Regions from separate parts of the Exiguobacterium sp. PHA03 genome, predicted to be linked through region 1. Evidence: predicted binding sites of a transcription regulator. Region 1 holds the regulator's gene; each other region holds the start of a gene.
What was found. Region 1 encodes Rex, which represses fermentation and respiration genes when NADH is low (regulators of the CRP and FNR family bind a similar motif). Its sites were predicted from a motif close to TTGTGAAATATTTCACAA; they were not measured.
Positions count from the first base shown of each region.

Region 2: adhE (bifunctional acetaldehyde-CoA/alcohol dehydrogenase) is a predicted target of Rex. The motif match lies at 1,833-1,850, and genes of this name have one in related genera.
Region 3: Q7C19_RS07360 (cytochrome ubiquinol oxidase subunit I) is a predicted target of Rex. The motif match lies at 2,198-2,215, and genes of this name have one in related genera.
Region 4: Q7C19_RS14380 (formate/nitrite transporter family protein) is a predicted target of Rex. The motif match lies at 2,389-2,406, and genes of this name have one in related genera.

Region 1 is NZ_JAUTYQ010000001.1:2,119,512-2,124,511, forward strand. Features, by position in the region: gene Q7C19_RS11015 (S8 family serine peptidase) at 1-938, opposite strand, end outside; tRNA gene Q7C19_RS11020 (tRNA-Ala) at 1,161-1,236, opposite strand; gene tatC (twin-arginine translocase subunit TatC) at 1,341-2,120, opposite strand; gene Q7C19_RS11030 (twin-arginine translocase TatA/TatE family subunit) at 2,128-2,325, opposite strand; gene Q7C19_RS11035 (redox-sensing transcriptional repressor Rex) at 2,325-2,984, opposite strand; gene Q7C19_RS11040 (ATP-binding cassette domain-containing protein) at 3,152-5,000, shown strand, end outside.
Region 2 is NZ_JAUTYQ010000001.1:530,956-535,955, reverse strand. Features, by position in the region: gene adhE (bifunctional acetaldehyde-CoA/alcohol dehydrogenase) at 1-1,747, opposite strand, end outside; gene Q7C19_RS02740 (beta-class carbonic anhydrase) at 2,084-2,635, shown strand; gene Q7C19_RS02735 (Na+/H+ antiporter family protein) at 2,951-4,270, shown strand; gene uptA (undecaprenyl phosphate transporter UptA) at 4,395-4,988, shown strand.
Region 3 is NZ_JAUTYQ010000001.1:1,372,981-1,377,980, reverse strand. Features, by position in the region: gene Q7C19_RS07375 (disulfide bond formation protein B) at 1-47, opposite strand, end outside; gene Q7C19_RS07370 (transcriptional regulator CcpC) at 113-1,003, shown strand; gene Q7C19_RS07365 (N-acetyldiaminopimelate deacetylase) at 987-2,099, shown strand; gene Q7C19_RS07360 (cytochrome ubiquinol oxidase subunit I) at 2,334-3,731, shown strand; gene Q7C19_RS07355 (cytochrome d ubiquinol oxidase subunit II) at 3,744-4,766, shown strand; gene Q7C19_RS07350 (potassium channel family protein) at 4,871-5,000, shown strand, end outside.
Region 4 is NZ_JAUTYQ010000004.1:111,911-116,910, forward strand. Features, by position in the region: gene Q7C19_RS14370 (aminopeptidase) at 1-978, opposite strand, end outside; gene Q7C19_RS14375 (YkvA family protein) at 1,077-1,496, shown strand; gene Q7C19_RS14380 (formate/nitrite transporter family protein) at 1,532-2,368, opposite strand; gene Q7C19_RS14385 (hypothetical protein) at 2,552-3,154, opposite strand; gene Q7C19_RS14390 (YitT family protein) at 3,291-4,157, shown strand; gene Q7C19_RS14395 (CHASE3 domain-containing protein) at 4,359-4,997, shown strand.

The DNA of each region.
Region 1 (5,000 bases):
TCATCGATTGCTTTGATGTAGATATCACTAAATGTCGATGGCATCCCTGGATCGTTACCGAAGACCTTCATCGCAAGGAGCTGTGTTTCTGGAGCGACCCCTTTAATGCCGCCGTTCGCTTCATCCCCGTTTGCTCCGACCGTACCTGCGACGTGCATCCCGTGCATCGATGCCCCCGCACCTAAGTCACGGATTTCGCTGTCGTGATCGGCATAGTTATAGCCGTACGGTACTTTTTCCGTGAAGTACTTTCCTTTTAAGCCTTTTGTTTCTTTCGCACTCTCGACCTTCGAAGAGGTTAAATCCACCTTTGTCTCTGGACTCAAGACCATGTCCTTGTGCGATGGATCAATCCCCGTATCGATGACCGCGACGACGGTTCCTTCCCCTTTGAAGCCATAGTCCTGCCACGTTTCCTTCGCATTGACCATGTCCTTGCTGTACAGCATGTCTGGCTTGGCACCTTTATCGACGGTTGGGCGCGCATATTCGTGCGCGATATGTACACTTTTGACTCCTTCGAGTTGTTTGATATCTTCGATGTCACCGAACTTCACTTCACCACTGAATCCGTTGATGACGGTTGTGAAGCTTTCTTTATATGTAACAGGAATCGCTTTTTTAGCGATAGCTGACTTGACTGATTTTTGGACGCTGACGAGTCGATCCTTGATCGATTCCTTTTCGGCATTACTCAATGTGCTATACCGCTTGTTTTGAGATTGGGCGATTTGAATCGCCGGTTTTTGTTCCATCTCGATGACGACTCGGACTTTATCCGATTGTTTGTAGTTCTTTTCTTGCCCCGATTTCTTCAGTGAGAGCGCCTGCGGTTTTTGACCCGTCGCTTTGTCTTGCGAGGACAGTGCACCTTGCGCACTGACTAGATTGGAAGACGTCATTAAGACGGCTGCCATAAGTGCAATCTTCTTCTTCATGCGTTCGTTTCCCCTTTTCTGTAAAACCATAGTAGTAATACTAATAAAACAGTTTAAAGAAAATTCTGTATTTTTAGTTTAATGAAGTTAATGGAAATAAACAATTTATATTTGTCTATTTTTTTAATTTATTTCTTTTTGGTGACATTTTATATTTGGAAGGAATTTAACTGGGAACATAAAAAAACTCCTCGAGCACTCGAGGAGTTGAACGTATGCACTTGGTGGAGACTATCGGGATCGAACCGACGACCTTTTGGCTGCCAGCCAAACGCTCTCCCAGCTGAGCTAAGCCCCCATGAATTATCTTTAGTATACGCATCGCTAACTGCTTTATCAATATAAACATAACGCTTTCATAAAAAAGAATTCCTCCCGAAATTGCTGGAAGGAATTCACGATTCATTTATTCAATTCACGCATCAAATCCGCCTGTCGTTCAAGCTCTGCCTGTTGCTCGAGGATCAAGACCTTTTTATACGTCCGCGCAGAAATCAAGATACTGATTTCATAGAGAACGAACAACGGCACTGAGATCATCAAGTGTGACGTCACGTCCGGCGGTGCGATCAATGCCGCAACGACGAACAGCGCGAAATACGCATATTTCCGATTCTTTCGCATGAAATATGGCGTCACAAGACCAAGACGTGTCAGGAACATCGTCACGACCGGCAATTGGAAGAGAAGACCAAACGGCATCGTCAACCGGATCAAGAAACTGAAGTAGTTTTCGACCCCGATGACTTGCTCGATCCCCAATTCTTTCCCGAGATCCGTTGAGACTTCGAGCAAGAAAGGAAGCAACCAGAAATACGAGAAGGCTACACCAGCCAAAAATAGAAAGAAGATGACTGGAATATATGTCAGTGTTGCTTTTTGTTCCTTTTCATAAAGCCCTGGTCGGACGAATGCCCACAGTTGATACATCCAGAACGGTGACGCTAAAATCAGCGCGATGATGAACGCAAGATTCAAATACAACATTAAAGGATCGGCGACGTTGAAGGCATTTAATCCGATACCGAGCTCTTTTAAGTCCGCTTGCAGAAAACGGACGAGCGGTCGGACGAGCGGAAATGCGACAGCGAACAGGACGACGACGATGAGGAGCGACCAGACAATCCGCTTACGCAGTTCGTCTAGGTGCGACGTCATGCTTTGTTCTTGATCAACCGTCATGATTCAATCACTTCTCTTTCGGTTCGTCCTTTTTATCGTCGTCCATGATGCCGTTCGTGGCATTCTTGAACTCTTTCAATGTTTGACCGGCAGCACGACCGAATTCCGGTAACTTCTTCGGTCCGAAGATGATCAACGCGACGACAGCGATTAATCCGATACTCGCAGGTCCGATACCTAGCGTGAGCGGGATAAGGTTTTCCATTATGATTTCACTCCTTCAGCTGATTGCGAATAATGCTTCATGAAATAAACTAACGACTGCAACTCGATCGATAAATCGATGTGATGAACCCGAACGCTCGCTGGCACGTTCAACCGTGCAGGCGTGAAGTTCAGAATGCCTGTCACACCATACTCGACTAACTCATCCGCTACTGACTGTGCGAACTGGGATGGAACCGTCAAGATGGCGACATCGACCTGATTCGCTTCGATTTGTTCTTTCATGTCCGAAACATGATAGATTGGAACGTCATGCGTCGTTGTTCCGACCTTCTCTTCGTCCGCATCAAACGCAACGACTATCCGAGTACTATTATTCTTTAAAAAGTTATAATTTGCAAACGCTGTTCCGAGATGACCGACCCCGATCAAGGCGACATTCGTCACCTCATCTTGATTCAAGGTTTTCCGGAAAAACGTTAAGAGATGTTGAACGTTATATCCATACCCCTTCTTCCCTAGTGCCCCAAAGTAGGAAAAGTCGCGACGAATCGTTGCTGAATCAACCTTCACCGCCTCGCTTAACTCAGCAGAAGAGACGCGGAGCTTACCTGAATTGTATAAACTTTGGATGAAACGATAATATAGCGGCAACCGTTTTGCTGTCGCTTGTGGAATTTTTGTGTCTGGTCCATTCATCCTGCAGTTCCCCCTTCGGCCACATCCATCGTGGCACCCAAATCTTTGCAAAAAGCTTTCTACTCTCCTTGATTGTAAACCACTTCACATAGAGTCACAAATAATATATTCCGCAGGACCTCGCGCTTTTGTTCGTGATAGACTAAAGGGTGGAAGGATGGATGGAAATGATACTCTTACAAGTCAACCAACTCTCGAAATCATTCGGCGTCGAGCCGATTTTAGAAAATATCAAACTAGAAGTACAGGAGCGCGACCGAATTGCGCTCGTCGGTCGAAATGGTGCCGGTAAATCAACCTTGCTCAAAATCATCGCTGGTGAACTCAGTCATGACTCGGGCGATATCATGAAAGGTAAAGATGTCAAAATCGGCTATCTCGCGCAAGACAGTGGTCTCGAATCGAATGAGACGATCTGGAACGAGATGCTGACCGTCTTTGAACATCTGCAAGAACAAGAACGGACACTGCGCCGGATGGAAATCGAGATGGGCATGGAGCACATTTTGAACGACCCGGTCGCGTACGATCGTCTCTTGAAGACGTATGATCAAGCGCAACACGACTTCTCAGAAGCCGGTGGTTATCAGTTCGAAGCGAATATCCGCTCCGTCCTGCACGGCATGCGCTTTTATCCGGATGATTACTCGCGCCGGATTCAGACATTGTCCGGGGGTCAACGGACACGGCTCGCCTTAGCGAAGATGCTCCTGCAAGCACCAGAGCTTCTCATTCTCGATGAGCCGACAAACCACCTGGATATCGATACGCTTGCTTGGCTTGAAAGTTACCTCGGTGGTTATCGTGGTGCCGTTCTGATCGTCTCGCACGACCGGTACTTCCTCGACCAAGTCGTCAATGTCGTCTATGAATTGTCGCGCAATGTCTGTCGTAAGTTCACGGGGAACTATACGAAGTACTTGGAACAAAAAGCAGCCTTATACGACCAGGAAATGAAGCAGTTCGAACAGCAGCAAGAAGAAATCGCGAAGATGCAGGACTTCATTCAACGTAACATCGCTCGGGCGACGACGACAAAGCGTGCTCAAAGCGTTCGAAAACGGCTCGAAAAGGTCGACCGACTCGATCGTCCAGATGGAGATGAGCGTAGCACGGTCCTCTCCTTCCCAATCGAAAAACAGAGCGGGAATGACGTTCTTCAAGTCAATCAACTGGCGATCGGTTACGAAGAAGCTGTCTCAAAAGACATCACGTTCCGCTTGCAACGCGGTGAATCACTGGCACTCGTCGGACCGAACGGAATCGGGAAGTCGACGCTCTTAAAAGTCCTCGTCGGTCGTTTACGTCCTCTCTTCGGTGATTTCCGTTTCGGCACCGGCGTCTCGATCGGGTATTACGATCAAGAGCAAGCGGAACTCAATGACCGGAACCGTGTCATCGATGAGATTTGGAACGAATGGCCACTGATGCGCGAACAAGAAGTCCGTTCTGTGCTCGGACAATTCCTGTTCAGCGGCGACGATGTCTTCAAAATCGTTCATGAATTGTCTGGTGGCGAACGCGGACGTCTCGCGCTCGCAAAACTGAAACTCCGGAAGACGAACGTCCTCATCCTTGACGAGCCAACGAACCACTTGGATCTGGATTCGAAGATGGTCCTTGAGAACGCTCTCGTCGACTATGAAGGTACGCTACTCTTCGTCTCCCATGACCGCTACTTCATCGATCGGATCGCGACACGCGTCATCGAGATGAGTGAAGCTGGTGTGACAGAATACCTCGGCGATTATTCGTACTACACAGAGAAGAAGGCCGAACAAGAAGAAATCGCTCGCCTTGAAGCCGAAGAGGCAAAAGCGGCAAAAGTCACGGCATCGAAGACGATCGACAAAGAAGCACAGAAAGAAGAAAAAAAACGCCGTCAGCAAATCGAACAACTCGAACAAGATATTGAACGGCTCGAACAGCGTTCAGCGGAAATCGAACAGTTGCTTTGCGAACCGGAAGTCTTTAATGATATTCCAAAAGCGACAGCGTTATCTGCGGAACGGGACC
Region 2 (5,000 bases), 1.6 Mb from region 1:
CACGCTTACGGATATCCAGGAATTTTTGACGCAAGTTTGAGAATGTTTCGTTCGGCTGTTCATAGAAGAGCCACATTCCTTTCGCAGCATCCATCGCTGACCCACCACCAAGAGCGATGATCAAGTCGGGTTTGAAGTCACGCATGGCTTGGGCACCTGTCTGAACAGTCGTCACCGATGGATCTGGTTCGACTTGGTCGAAGATTCGGTAACTGACAGACTGTGGCAAGTTTTGAATCACTTTATCGGCATAACCGAACTGTACCATCGTTGGATCGGTGACAATCATGACGCGTGAGACGTCAGTCATCGACCGCAAGTACTGAACGGAGTTCTTTTCGAAGTAGATTTTTTCTGGTACTTTGAACCATTGCATGTTCACGCGTCGTCTCGCCACCTTCTTGACGTTGAGTAAATGTTTCGCTGTCACGTTTTCAGAAACAGAGTTTTTCCCGTATGAGCCGCAACCGAGTGTCAGTGATGGTGTCAACTCGTTATAAAGATCACCGATTCCGCCATGAGCAGATGGACTGTTGACGAGAATCCGGCAGGCTTTCATGCGGAGTCCGAACGCTGTCATCAAATCATCGTTCGTCGTATGAATGACGGCGGTATGACCGAGACCACCGATTTCAAGCATCTGTTCAGCAATCGTAAACGCTTCTTCGGTGGATGCAACGCGGTACGCACCGAGGACGGGACTGAGTTTTTCATGAGACAGTGGTTCTGCTGCTCCAACGTGCTCGAGTTCCGCGACGAGCATGACCGTCGTTTCCGGAACAACGATCCCAGCTTTTTCTGCAATCCATGTCGCAGGTTTCCCGACGATGTCCGCGTTGACGGCACATGTATCGGTTTTGATGACGAGTGATTCGAGGCGTTGTTTTTCTTCCGGTGTACAGAAGTAACAACCGAGTGCTTCCATTTCTGCACGGACCGTTGCATATATTTCTTGGTCAACGATGACGGCTTGCTCAGACGCACAAATCATCCCATTATCAAACGTTTTTGAGAGAACGAGATCGCTGACTGCCCGTTTGACTTTTGCTGATTGTTCAATGTAGCAAGGAACGTTCCCTGGTCCAACACCGAGTGCCGGTTTACCTGTTGAATACGCTGATTTGACCATTCCTGCACCACCTGTTGCCAGGACCATGGCGATGTTTTCATGGTTCATCAAGACTTTCGTTGCTTCAAGTGATGGTTCTTCGACCCATTGAATGCAGTCTTTCGGCGCCCCAGCTTTGATGGCTGCATCGCGAAGTGTTTTCGCCGCTTCGACGGAACACCGTTGTGCCGACGGGTGGAACGCGAAGATGATCGGGTTACGTGTCTTGATCGCAATCAATGCTTTGAACATCGTCGTTGACGTTGGGTTGGTGACTGGTGTGACACCACAGACGACACCGACCGGTTCAGCGATATAGGTGATGCCGTTTTGGACATCTTCTTCCAGAATCCCGACCGTTTTTTCATGACGTAGACTGTTGTAGATGTATTCTGTCGCAAATATATTTTTAATCATCTTATCTTCAAAGACACCGCGCCCTGTCTCTTCTGTTGCGAGACGAGCGAGTTCGACGTGCCGTTCAAGTCCGGCAAGTGCCATATCACGGACGATCGTATCAATTTTTTCTTGATCGAATGTCAATAACTCCTGTAATGCACGTTGTCCTTTTTCAACAATTTGTCCAATTGCTTGTTCGACCGGCGTTACCGTCGATTTTGTTTTTTCTTTCACAGCCATGAGTGGTTTCCTCCCTGTCGTGGAACGAATCTGAGTTTGATTTGCCAACCATTATGTCAGGAATGCCAAGCTGTTTTTCAATAGTTTGTGCTTTCCTTCACAAATCAATCATAACCCCTTTTTCCTGTTTTGTGCATGACCATCCTGTGAATTCCCTCACACCCTTGGTAACGTTTACATCTATTGTGGATTCTCCTTTTTCATCATTTTGCTCTATGTACGAAGACGTGTGCGATTTATCACACTCGCATTTTCGTGACTTGATAGCCATTTCATCATCTTGTATTCTGATTATGGGGTACATATTAAGAGCTACCACTAAAGGAGGACACTTAAATGTCAGTTGTACAGGAAATGTTAGCTTTCAACGAGCGATTCGTCGCCGAAAAACAGTATGAGCAGTTCGTCTCGGATAAGTTCCCGGACAAAAAGGTCGTCATCCTGACGTGTATGGATGCTCGCCTAACGGAACTTCTTCCACACGCACTCGGCCTTAAGAACGGGGATGCGAAGATCATCAAAAATGCCGGTGCTATCCTATCGCACCCATTCGGTTCTGTCATGCGTTCGATTCTCGTCGCATTGTATGCACTGGGTGCCGAAGAAGTCGTCGTCATCGGTCACCACGACTGCGGCATGAGCACGATTGATCCTAAACATATGATCAGCGAAATGAAGGATCGAGGTATCGACCAACAGATTCTTCACACGCTTGAAGTATCAGGTGTTGATTTAAATCAATGGTTGCGTGGCTTTACGTCAGTTCAGGAGAGTGTCGCCCACTCCGTCAGTCTCGTGAAGAACCACCCCTTACTGCCACCTGGTACGAATGTCCACGGACTCGTCATCGATCCAGGGACCGGTAAACTCGACGTCGTCGATTGCTGATTGCTCTCTTATAGAAGAAACTCAAATAGACTCGGGATATTCTACTCCGTCTTAAATTAAAGATAATGTGCCATTTTCTCGTAATGGAGAAGGATGGCACGTTTTTTTGTGTGAGCCATTTTCAGTAATCTATACGCCTTTCATCTCATGCTTCCGGGTATAAAAAAATGTGACTTTTTATGCAAAGCTAAAAAGCCTATCGTGAAGTCCTTTAATACGAGGTCAGACTTTTACCCTTGACAGTGTTCCAACATGGCTGTAAGATACTTTAGTATAGTGCAGTGATAACAAAAGAAAGTGTGGTTTTACCGAATGATTAACGCCGTATTGTTTGCCGTCTTTTTACTATTCATCTTAGCGATCTTCCGCGTCCACATCGTGCTCGCGATGGTCATCAGTGCGTTCGCCGGCGGTCTCGTCGGCGGTCTCGATTTAACGAAAACAACCGAAGCATTTGCTGGTGGTCTTGGCGATGGGGCAGAAATCGCTCTTAGCTACGCGATGCTTGGTGCGTTTGCTGTTGCCCTCTCGAAAACGGGCTTACCGGATGCTCTCGCTCACGCATTGATTGCACGTTCACGTGGTAACGCAAGTGCCGCATCGGTCAAGAAATTAAAAGGATTCGTCTTGTTCGCGATTCTGTTACTCGCAATCAGTTCACAAAATGCTTTACCGATTCACATCGCCTTCATTCCAATCATCATTCCGCCGCTTCTTGGTCTTTTTTCTCAGTTGAAGATGGACCGACGTCGAATTGCGATCATCATGACATTCGGTCTCGTCACACCGTACATGTTCTTACCGATCGGATTCGGAGACATCTATCTGAATCAGATTTTACTGAAAAACCTGAAAGCTAATGGTCTTGATACGACGGGAGTTTCTGTCATCGAAGCGATGGCGATTCCAGCACTCGGAATGGTCGTCGGTCTCTTGATTGGTCTGTATACGTACCGGAAAGAGCGGACGTATGAAATTCGTGATATCGCCCCGGACGACTATGAAATCCCGGTCATCACGAAAACGAAACTGATCTTAAGTGGTATCGTCGTCATCGCGACATTGATCGTTCAACTGCAGACGGAATCAATGATTCTTGCTGCAACGACGGGACTCATCCTCTTCTTGTTGCTTCGTCTCGTTCGATTCAGTGAAGCAGATGACGTCATCACGCGTGGTATGCGGATGATGTCATTCATCGGTTTTGTCATGATCTCAGCGAACGGATTCTCGAACGTCTTGCGTAAGACGGGTGATATCGAACCGCTCGTTGAGAACTCAAAAGCATTGATGGGCGACTCCCAACTTGTTGCCGCGTTCGTCATGCTCTTGATCGGTCTTCTCGTCACGATGGGCATTGGATCAAGTTTCTCAACTGTTCCAATCATCGCTGCGATCTTCGTTCCACTTTGTATCCAGTACGGCTTCAGCTTAGAAGCGACGGTTGCGATCATCGGGACAGCTGGTGCTCTCGGTGACGCTGGTAGCCCCGCTTCAGACTCGACACTTGGACCTACGAGTGGTTTGAATGCCGATGGTCAGCACGATCACATGCGAGAAACCGTCATTCCGACGTTCTTACACTACAATATTCCGTTGCTCATCTTCGGTACGATTGCTGCGGTCGTGTTATAAAAACAAGACGGATTCGCTATCATGGTGGATCCGTCTTTTTAATTGTCTCCGTTTTTTTCCTTTTCATTTGATCTTCGGTTCTCTAAAATAAAGGAATGTACTGATTACAAAGGAGTTGTCTTACGTGTTATCTCAAATCGTCAACCAGATTTTGCTTTCACTTGCCGATCTCGGATATTTCGGTATCGCCCTCGGGTTGATGATTGAAATCATACCGAGCGAAATCGTTCTCTCATACGGCGGATTCATGATTTCTCAAGGAACGATTAGCTGGCCACTCGCTGTCGTCGCCGCCGTCATTGGCGGATTGTTGTCGCAATTGTTCTTATATTGGTTTGCTCGCTATGGCGGTCGTCCATTGATCTTGAAGTACGGAAAGTATGTCCTGATCTCTGAACATCATCTGGATTTAGCTGAACGCTGGTTCTTGAAGTACGGTCAAGGTGTCATCTTCGGAGCTCGCTTCATTCCTGTCGTCCGCCATGCCATCTCGATTCCAGCTGGTCTTGCGAAAATGGATCAAACGAAATTTTCGCTCTACACGGTTCTTGCCATCATTCCATGGTCAATCTTGTTCCTCTATCTTGGAGAAACACTCGGAACGAACTGGCGCTCGATCAAGGAAGTCGCTGCACCATATACGAATGGTGTTTTGATTGCTGCCGTCGCCTTAATTATCGTCTATTTCTTCTATAAACGCCGTCAACGGTCGGTTTAACTCATCCAAGCA
Region 3 (5,000 bases), 750 kb from region 1:
AGCGTTGCAATCGTTGAGATGATGAACATAAAATGATAGCGTGTCATATGTATCGTCCTTTCTAACGTGTTAAACTAATGCCATCTTATATCATGAGGAGTCGAATCTCACATTGCAAGTGTCGGAAATGGAAATGTTGATCACTTTATCGGAAGAATTGAATATGAGGCGAGCTGCTGAACGATTATTCGTTTCACAACCTGCGCTTAGTCAACGTCTTGTTGCGATTGAGAGACGCTGGGGAACCAAACTATTCATTCGTTCATCGCGTGGCTTAAGCATCACACCGCAAGGAGAAAAAGTGATTGGTCTCGCAAAAGAGATGAATCGGAAGGAACTCGAACTAAAAAGTGAATTGACGGCAGAAGAGGGTGCCGTTTACGGAACGCTTCGGATTGCTGTCGCCTCCATCATGGGACAATACTGGCTCCCGCGTGTCTTAAAACGATTCGTCGAGCGTTATCCGCATGTGCGTGTCCAGTTGGTCACCGGATGGTCAAGTGAGATGATGCGTCATATGTTAGAGGAACACTTTCATATCGGGATCATTCGTGGAAACCCGGACTGGAAAGGTGTTAAAGAGCGCCTTTTCTCAGACCCGCTCTATCTAGTTGATAGTGAGTTGACGTCGATTGAACAATTGCGTGTGACGGATCGCCCGTTCATCCAGTTCAAAAGTGATTCGACGTACTATCAAGAAATTTTAGAGTGGTGGCAAGATCGGTTCGCAAGTCCACCCTCTCGGACTTTGGTCGTCGACCAAATCGAGACATGCAAACAGATGGCGTTACATGGCATCGGTTTTGCTATCTTACCTGAGTCGACGATTCAGCAATCGAATGAAGTCATGCAGCTTCCGTTGAAGACATCATCCGGAAAAGTACTGAAGCGAGATACTTGGATCTTGTCCACGGAATCGATGCTTGAATTAAAACAAGTCCAAGCTTTTTGGGACATCGTAAAAGAAGAAGGAGGAAGTCAGTCAGATGGAATACGCCATTGAGATGCGGCGCGCGCTTCATAAAATACCGGAACCAGGGTTCAAGGAATTTAAGACGCAAGCTTTTATATTGGAACAAATTCGTGCATATCCGCCAGATCGTGTCACATATGACACATTTGAAACAGGTGTTTTCGTTCGAGTGAAAGGATTGACTGGAAACCGAACGATCGGGTATCGCGCAGATATTGATGGGTTACCGATTGAAGAAGCGACAGGGCTTCCGTATTGCTCAGAACACCCAGGGTTCATGCATGCGTGTGGTCATGACATGCATGCCTCGATTGCTTTAGGGTTGATGAAACGGATCGTTGAACTACCAGTCATGGATGATGTCGTCTTTTTATTCCAACCGGCAGAAGAAGGACCGGGCGGGGCGGAGCCGATGATTAAAAGTCCATTGTTTGAAAAATATCGTCCGAGTGAGATGTATGGTCTTCACGTTGCACCGGAATATCCAGTCGGTACGATTGCTAGTCGTCCAGGCGTACTGTTCGCGAGTGCTCGAGAAGTTCATATCACGATCTATGGTCAAAGTGGTCATGCGGCTTTTCCTCATTTGACGATTGATACAGTTGTTGCGCAAGCAGCCTTGATCATGCAATTGCAAACGATCGTCAGTCGATCCATTAATCCGATGAATTGTAGTGTCATCACGATTGGGAAAGTGGATGCAGGTATTCGTGAGAATGTCATTGCCGGTAGAGCGGTTCTTGACGGAACGATGCGTGCGCTAAACGGCGAAGACATGGAAAAACTCGAACGTCGTGTCCGTGACATCATTCGAGGAATCGAAGCTTCGTTTGGTGTTAAAATCGATCTGCAATTCGGTAATCGCTATTATGAAGTCGTCAACGACCGGCAAATCGTGGATAAATTCTCATCATTCGTAAAGATGAATGCCAACTATATCGAATGTGACGCGGCGATGACAGGGGAAGATTTTGGTTTCATGCTGAAAGAGATCCCAGGGATGATGTTCTGGCTCGGCGTCGATAATCCGACATCTGGTTTGCATCAACCAACATTAAACCCGGATGAATCAGCCATTTCTTTTGTCATTGATTTACTTGACCATTATTTCCGAGAGTATGTTTAAAAATTTTTATGAAATAATAAAGGATATAAAGCTTTCCCTTTCGAATTCAGGAATGGGAAAGTTTTTAATATATGTAGGAATAAGAGTTTTCGAACATTTTGTGAAAAAAATCACGTGTATATGTGAACAATTTGTTACATCAAACATTATAAACAGACACAAAGGGTTATGTTCTCTATGATACGGTTATAGACCATATAGAGAAGTATGTTTTAGGAAGAGGGGGCTAAATACATGTTCAATGATCCCGTAGTGCTCAGTCGATTGTTGACAGGGCTCACACTAGCGTTTCATATTATTTTCGCGACGATTGGTGTCGGAGTACCGCTCATGGTACTGGCAGCTGAATTCATCGGTCTGAAACGCAAAGATCCAGATTATATCTTATTAGCAAGACGGTGGACGCGTGGATACGTCGTTACCGTAGCAGTCGGTGTCGTAACAGGGACGGCAATCGGCTTGCAACTATCATTACTTTGGCCGTCACTCATGCAAGTAGCGGGTCAAACAATTGCTTTGCCACTATTTATGGAAACGTTCGCGTTCTTCTTTGAAGCGATTTTCCTTGGTATTTACTTGTATACGTGGGACCGGTTCAAAAATCCATGGTTGCACTGGTTGATTGGGATTCCAGTCGTCATTGGTGCGACAGCATCAGCGTTCTTCATCACGACAGTCAACTCCTTCATGAACTCACCAGAAGGATTTAAGATCGTCAATGGTACGTTAACGCAAATCGAACCATTAAAAGCAATGTTTAATACAGCGACACCGACGAAGGCGACACACGTCATCGTTTCAGCTTACTTGACTGTTGCCTTTATCTTGGCAGCAATCGCGGCGTTCCATTTGCTTCGCAAAAAGACACTCTCAGCAGCAGAGACGGCATATCATAAGAAAGCTCTTCGTCTCACTGTCATGGCTGGTCTGATTTTCGCGTTCTCGACAGCACTTGTCGGTGACTTCTCAGGGAAATATTTAGCGAAATACCAGCCAGAAAAACTAGCAGCTGCGGAATGGCATTTTGATACGACAAATGAAGCAGAATTGATTTTTGGTGGGATACTTGATCAGCAAGAAGACGGCAGTTATGAAATCAAAGGAGCCGTCAAAATCCCATATGCGCTCTCAATTCTTGCAGGTGGGGCTCCGAATACGGAAGTCATCGGTTTAAACGAATTCGCAAAAGAAGATCAAGCACCACTGATCGTCCACTATTTCTTTGATATCATGGTATCGATTGGGATGTACTTGACTGCTATCTCTGCTTTGTTCATCTTGGCATTCCGATTGAAAAAATTGAATCCATATAATAAGTGGATTTTACGAGGGGTGTTCATCGGTGGTCCGTTAGCGATGATTTCAATCGAAGCGGGATGGATGTACGCTGAGATTGGTCGTCAACCTTGGACGCTTTACGGTATCATGCGAACAGCGGACGCGGCGACGACTTCAACAGCGGTTGGTCCGATGCTCATTTTATTCAGTGCATTGTACTTGTTGCTTGGTACGATTTGTACGGTCGTCTTGTTACGGATGTTTAAGAAAAACACGGTTGGAAAAGAACTTCAAGAACTTGCTGAAAACCACCATGCACGCGGTGAAGCAATGTTCGTGGATGATAACAAGTAAGGAGGGAACGATTTGGACGTTCAAACACTAGGGATCACGGTCCTTTGGACTTTCCTGTACGGATATCTCATCGTTGCCTCAATTGACTTCGGTGCTGGATTTTACGCCTTTTATTCAAAATATACGAAGCGGGATCATCTGACGAATCGATTGATTCTTCGTTACCTCTCTCCTGTTTGGGAGGTAACGAATGTCTTCTTCGTATTCTTCTTCGTAGGACTAGTTGGGTTCTTCCCAGACTCCGCTTACTATTTCGGTACGGCACTACTCGTACCAGCGTCAATTGTTCTTGTCTTGATTGCGATTCGTGGTAGTTTTTATGCGTTCGCCAATTATGGATCAAACGACAGCATGTTCTACACATTTTTGTATGGAGCGACAGGGTTGCTGATTCCTGCTGCGATGTCGACAACATTGACAATCAGTCAAGGTGGTTTCATCCGCAAAACGAATGATACAGTTGAGTTTTTAGGAACGAAATTATTTTCGAACTTTTACTCGTGGACGGTCGTAGCGCTCGCTATCGTATCTGTCTTATACATCAGCGCGATGTTCCTCTTATTCTACGCGGATAAAGCGAAAGATGAGGGAGCTACGCCGCTTATTCGGAAATGGGCACTCTTTTGGAGTGGACCAACAATCCTCGTCTGTGCGCTCGTCTTCTTTGGACTGAAGAACCAAGCGGCATGGCATTATGAAAATATCCTAAACGGCAACTGGTGGTGGTTCGCTGCTAGTTTCTTATTTTTCCTCATTGCCGTGACACTCGTCTATATGAAGAAAAACTATGGCATCGCGTTCGTCGCGGTCATGTTACAGTATGCAGTCGCGTGGTTCGGTTACGGATATACACACTTGCCGTATATCTTGTATCCATATATCGATATCAACAAAGCAGTCGTAAACGAAACGATGGCTTCCGCACTCGTCGTCGTTTTCATCTTCGGACTTTTACTCTTAATTCCGGCGTTGTATTTGATTTTACGGCTCTTCTTGTTCGATAACGATTATGTACGTGGAAAATCATCAAAATAATGAATGGATAAACGCCTCTGCGATTCGCAGAGGCGTTTATAGTATTTTTAAATTGAATCGGGTACACTACTAATGAAGAGCGATTGTGAAGGAGAGTTGTGAAAATGAATGGAGAGTTTGCAGTAATCGGACTAGGGCGTTTTGGTGGCTCGATTGTCCGCGAATTATCGAAAAACGGCTATGATGTCTTGGCAATTGATTCCGATGAGGAACGTGTCAACGAATTCATGGGGA
Region 4 (5,000 bases), on a different contig from region 1:
TGAATCAGAAATCGGAGAACGATGTGGTACAAGCGCGACTTCTCCGAGATACCGGGCACCTTCATCGAGGGAAATTAAATCATCCAATGCTTCTTGCCCCTGTTTCGCTTCCGCTTTGACGATTTTTCCGTCCTCGAACCAAAGAGTAAATTCATCAATCAAGTTACCACTGTAGCTGAGTGGTTTCGTACTCGAGACATGACCGTTAACACCTGTCTTCTTCGGTAATGTGAACACTTCTTCAGTCGGCAGATTCGCGATAAAATCAACACCATCTGCATTCGGACCACCGCCACCTAACCAAACGTGACGTTCTGGTAATTCAATTGATAACTCTGTTCCTGGCGCTTTATAATGCAATGTTTTGTATTTCTTCTCTGTCAGGAATTTCGCTTTTGAACGCAGATTATGATCATGATCCGCCCATGCAGCAACCGGATCCGCTTGATCAGCACGTGTTGCCTTCAAAATAGCTGCCCACAGTTCCTCAATCGGTTCCTCTGCATCAGGGAATACTTTCTTCGCCCAGCTTTCAGAAGGTGCTGCTACGACACACCAGCTGACATTGTCACTCATGACGAACTTTCGCCAATTGGCGAGAGCAATACCAGCTGCTTTATTCGCACGCGCGATTCGACTTGAATCAACACCATTTAATAAATCTGGATCTTCGCTGACGACCGATAAGAATGCTGTTTTTTCTTCTGCAAGCTGATCGTAACGTGCTTTTAACCAATCCGGGAATGTATCAAACGAGTCTTCTGGTGCATCAAAATAACGGATTTTCGTCATCTCATCATCTGACCATTGTACATATACTTGCGTAGCACCTACTTCATATGCTACACGTGTGATTTCGCGAACAAGTGGTAAGTTCTCGATTCCCGCTCGCACCTCAAGTTGTTGTCCTGGCTGTAGATTGATCCCGGTACGCACTGCTAAAGACGCGTACTGTTGTAATTCTGCTTGTGTCGGCATTATGTAATCCCCTTTCTTGTATCTTTATTTTCACGAAATAGTTGCAATTTTGCAAGAAATAAGGCGAAACTAGAAAGAGAAGAGAAGGAGGCATCATCATGGAATTCACACCCGGAGATTTTAAATCAGCTTATACGTATTTTCACCGACAGGCACTCGATCTCGTCGGTGATGAAAAAGCACAACAAGAATTGTTGATTCGAGCAGAAATCGGACTCGCACATCTGACACAAGATATCGCGTCTACGGAAAGTTCTGATATCGAACGCGAGGCAGAACTCGTCCTTTATTTCCAATTAAAACAACTACTCGAAATGCTTCGTGCCCTCTATCAGAAAAAATTCGAGATGCATGCGGAGCAAGAACAATTATTGCTAACGGCAGTTCTGTACTTTACGTCTCCTGTTGACGCCTTACCGGACGATAACGTCCTCGGACTCTTTGATGACGCACAAATCGTCGAGACGATTTACGAAGAACTCGCCGCAGATGTTGATCGCTTTCAACATATGGAATGAATGAAAAAGCAGCTGTCGCGACAGCTGCTTTTTCATTATGCATTTTGTTTAGAAGCGATATGAACCGGTGCCGTAGATTGACGTGATTCATCTATTTCTAGTTTTTCTTTATTCAACCACGTATAAATCATTCCCATGAAGACTGCTCCACCGATGATATTCCCAGCTAAAGCCGGTAAAAGATTGTGCATGGCTCCTGCAAACGTAATCGTATCCGGATGTGGCACGATTAATGCGATAGAGAACAATGCCATATTTGCGATGACATGATCAAATCCTGATGCGAAGAAGACTGCGACAAGTACCATCATCATCATGATTTGCGCTAACTCATTCTTCATGTTCTTCGGAATGAAAATTGCTAAACAGACCATCCAGTTACAGAAGATTGCCCGAGTAAAGATTTCCCACGTCGAATGATGAATTTTTGTTTCCGATACAGCAAACAACCAATTGTTCATTCCAAGTTCCTGTAAGATACCTGTTTGAGAGAAGAGTAGTGCGAATGCTAATCCTCCAAGACCATTTCCGATCAGACAAATCAACCAGACTTTCATCGTATCCATCTTCGTTGTATAGCCGCGCATCGTTGCCGTCGTGAAATACATCGTATTCCCTGTAAACAGTTCTGCACCGCCATAAACGATCAAGACGAGTGCCACTCCGAACGTCAATCCACCGACAAGTGTCGCGACAGGTGATTCTGCCATATACAGCCCATTAATTGCTTTTAAGGTAAAAATTATTGCAAATCCAATGAATATCCCCGCTAACATGGCACGAACTAAGTATTCGAGAGGACGCAGTTGTAGCATACGTGTCGACTTGATTGCTTTATTCCGTAATCCTTCTAATGCTTCTACCTCGTTCATTGTAGAAACCTCTCTTTCTTTTGTTCAACACTTCACAATGTTTATTCATTTATTATGATACTTCCATCTTAAGAGATGTTCAAGTCTTGAATCGACCTGTTTTATCGTTTTCATAAAAGAACGAGATGTAAACGATATCATTGTGTCGAGATTGTGAAAAATGCCTTTTCTTGCTTTATACAATTAATTAGTTTGAATTGAAAATCCTGATGCGAAACGCTCGAAAAAGGTTTGTCGTCTGGAGGCATCAAGCACATATCCATCGATGACGACACGATTAAAACGTCCAGACGATGACGTAGCGCGTTCGATGTCAGATGGTGTATAGATATCGAACGCGCTACGATCTATCTTAAAATCAGCTTTCGAATAGGGATCGGTATAGTGAATTTCAAGATTGGTCAAGTCAGGAATCGTCGAAAATAAAACGAGCGTATGATGCATAAGTACTTTTGATAAGCGAGCGTTCAAGAAATCCTGATTCATTTGTAATGTACCAGTATCGGTCCCGATCCAAGCACGCCGTTCTTTGCCTGTGACGTCATAAGCGAGCCGTAACGACTCTCCTTCGACATCTACCTGTTTTAATTCTGATGAAAACGGGAGTTGTTCAGCTAATTGGCGAACAGCTACCGTATTCATCATGGAAGCACCGACTTGTCTCGCTACGAGATCACCATCATGCCAAATAGATCGTTGGTTTTCTTCGTCTGGTTGTTGAAAAAGACGAATCCCCACCAATACGCCTAAACAAATACAGCCTATAATCAAGAATGTTTTCTTCATTTTCATCACCTTCCTAAAAAAACTTACCCTTTTTCATCTTTTTTCATAAGAAGGGTTGAAATTTTATGCATATGGGCGTACTCTTGCAGGCAGATACTCACAGAAGGAGGAGCATGAGGTCACTCATCATAATGCCATGACTACAACACACCCACAGAAAAAGAGAGTTGAAAAAATCAGTTTTTTAATCATAGGTACGTTGCTGTATTCCCTGTACATCAGCTTACTACTATCTCCAAATGATATCGGATCAGGTGGTATCATGGGGATCACGCTTGTCATTCAAGAGCTTTTCCACACTCCAATCGGATTAACCCAATTGCTCTTAAACATTCCCCTTTTCCTTTTAGGTTTCCGTTTCTTACGAAAGCGATTCATGTTCTTATCTGGCATCATTGTCGTTGCCTCTTCTTTTTTAATCGACTGGATTCCGACTCAGATCGTTCCCGAGTCGTTGAATGATCCGCTTGTTGCCTCCATCTTTGCCGGTCTAGTCTCTGGTCTTGCAATGGCATTGATTTTCTTTGGTGGCGCATCGACAGGTGGACTCGATATTCTTGGAAAGTTTTTCTTTGCTCGTTTTCATAATTGGCCACTTCCTCGCATATTTCTGATGCAAGATCTTGTCATCTATATCTTGGTATGGTGGGTCTTCGATTTGAAACACGTTATGTATGCTCTTATCATGAGCTTCGTTCGCGCCAAAGCTCTTCAAACGGTTTACAGTTTTTATTCCGCTTCTAAGCAATGTATCATTATTTGCGAAAAGGCGGATGAAATAAATGAAGTCATCACAAAAGAACTTGGTCGTGGTGTGACGATCCTTGATGCACGGGGAGGATACTCCAACCGAACGAAGAAAATGGTCTATGTCGTCGTTCAAAATAATGAAATCGTTCGTTTGCAAGAAATCGTTTCTTCTGTCGAACCTAACGCGTTCGTTACGTTCTCAGAAATCCATACTGTTTTTGGGAATTATAAGGAACATTCGTATTCGTTTTAAACTCAAGCGCAGCCTAGCTGTGCTTTTTCTATTTCGTTTACTTTAAAACAGCTTCTCGTATTGCACCAGCTTTCCTGCTTTTTTATTAGGAATACTGATTTTTTTACTTTCTTCTCCCTATTCAAAAAATGGACAGGCTTCACTTTTTTTGCGATAGTAGTTAAGCTTATGACATGTCTATTTATTTAAAGGAATGATTGCATGCACTCACTTTGGCGTCAGCGTATTCTGCTGATCCTTTTGATCAGTTTATTCGCTTCTATCCCAATCATTTACGCCCTATCCGGTTATCGGACGATTGCAACGATAACAGAGCAAATGAAGGATCATGACATACCGTTAATCAATCAAGTGGACCAGTTGGTTGAACATAACCGAGATCGTGCCAATGCGGTGCGTGGTCTTTTATTGTATGAAGATAGTCGTTATCTCGAACAGTATTACTTTTCTACTTCTAAAATTCATGATTTACGAAACAGTCTAAATCAATCGTCGACCACGCCAGGAGCAATCAAGGATTTACTACGTCGCAATAATGTCTGGGAGTCCGAGATTGAACGAGTATTCGTCGTCTATGAGCGTCAGAGTCCAACGGCAGCAAAGCGCCTTGCCAAACAAACGACGCAAACGACACAAACGATTCTCGAGGACTTATCTCGTGTGAAAGATGATTTGTATAAGACACTTCAAGCAAAATTACAACAATCAGATACTTTAGTCGCTACATATAAATGGATGTGTCTCAGTCTCTCTATTCTGTCCTTTTTATTAATTAGTGCGACGATCTTTTTTTCCCACCGGTTCGCACCTAACAAGTCAGACGAATCGTCCTTAGAGTAAACG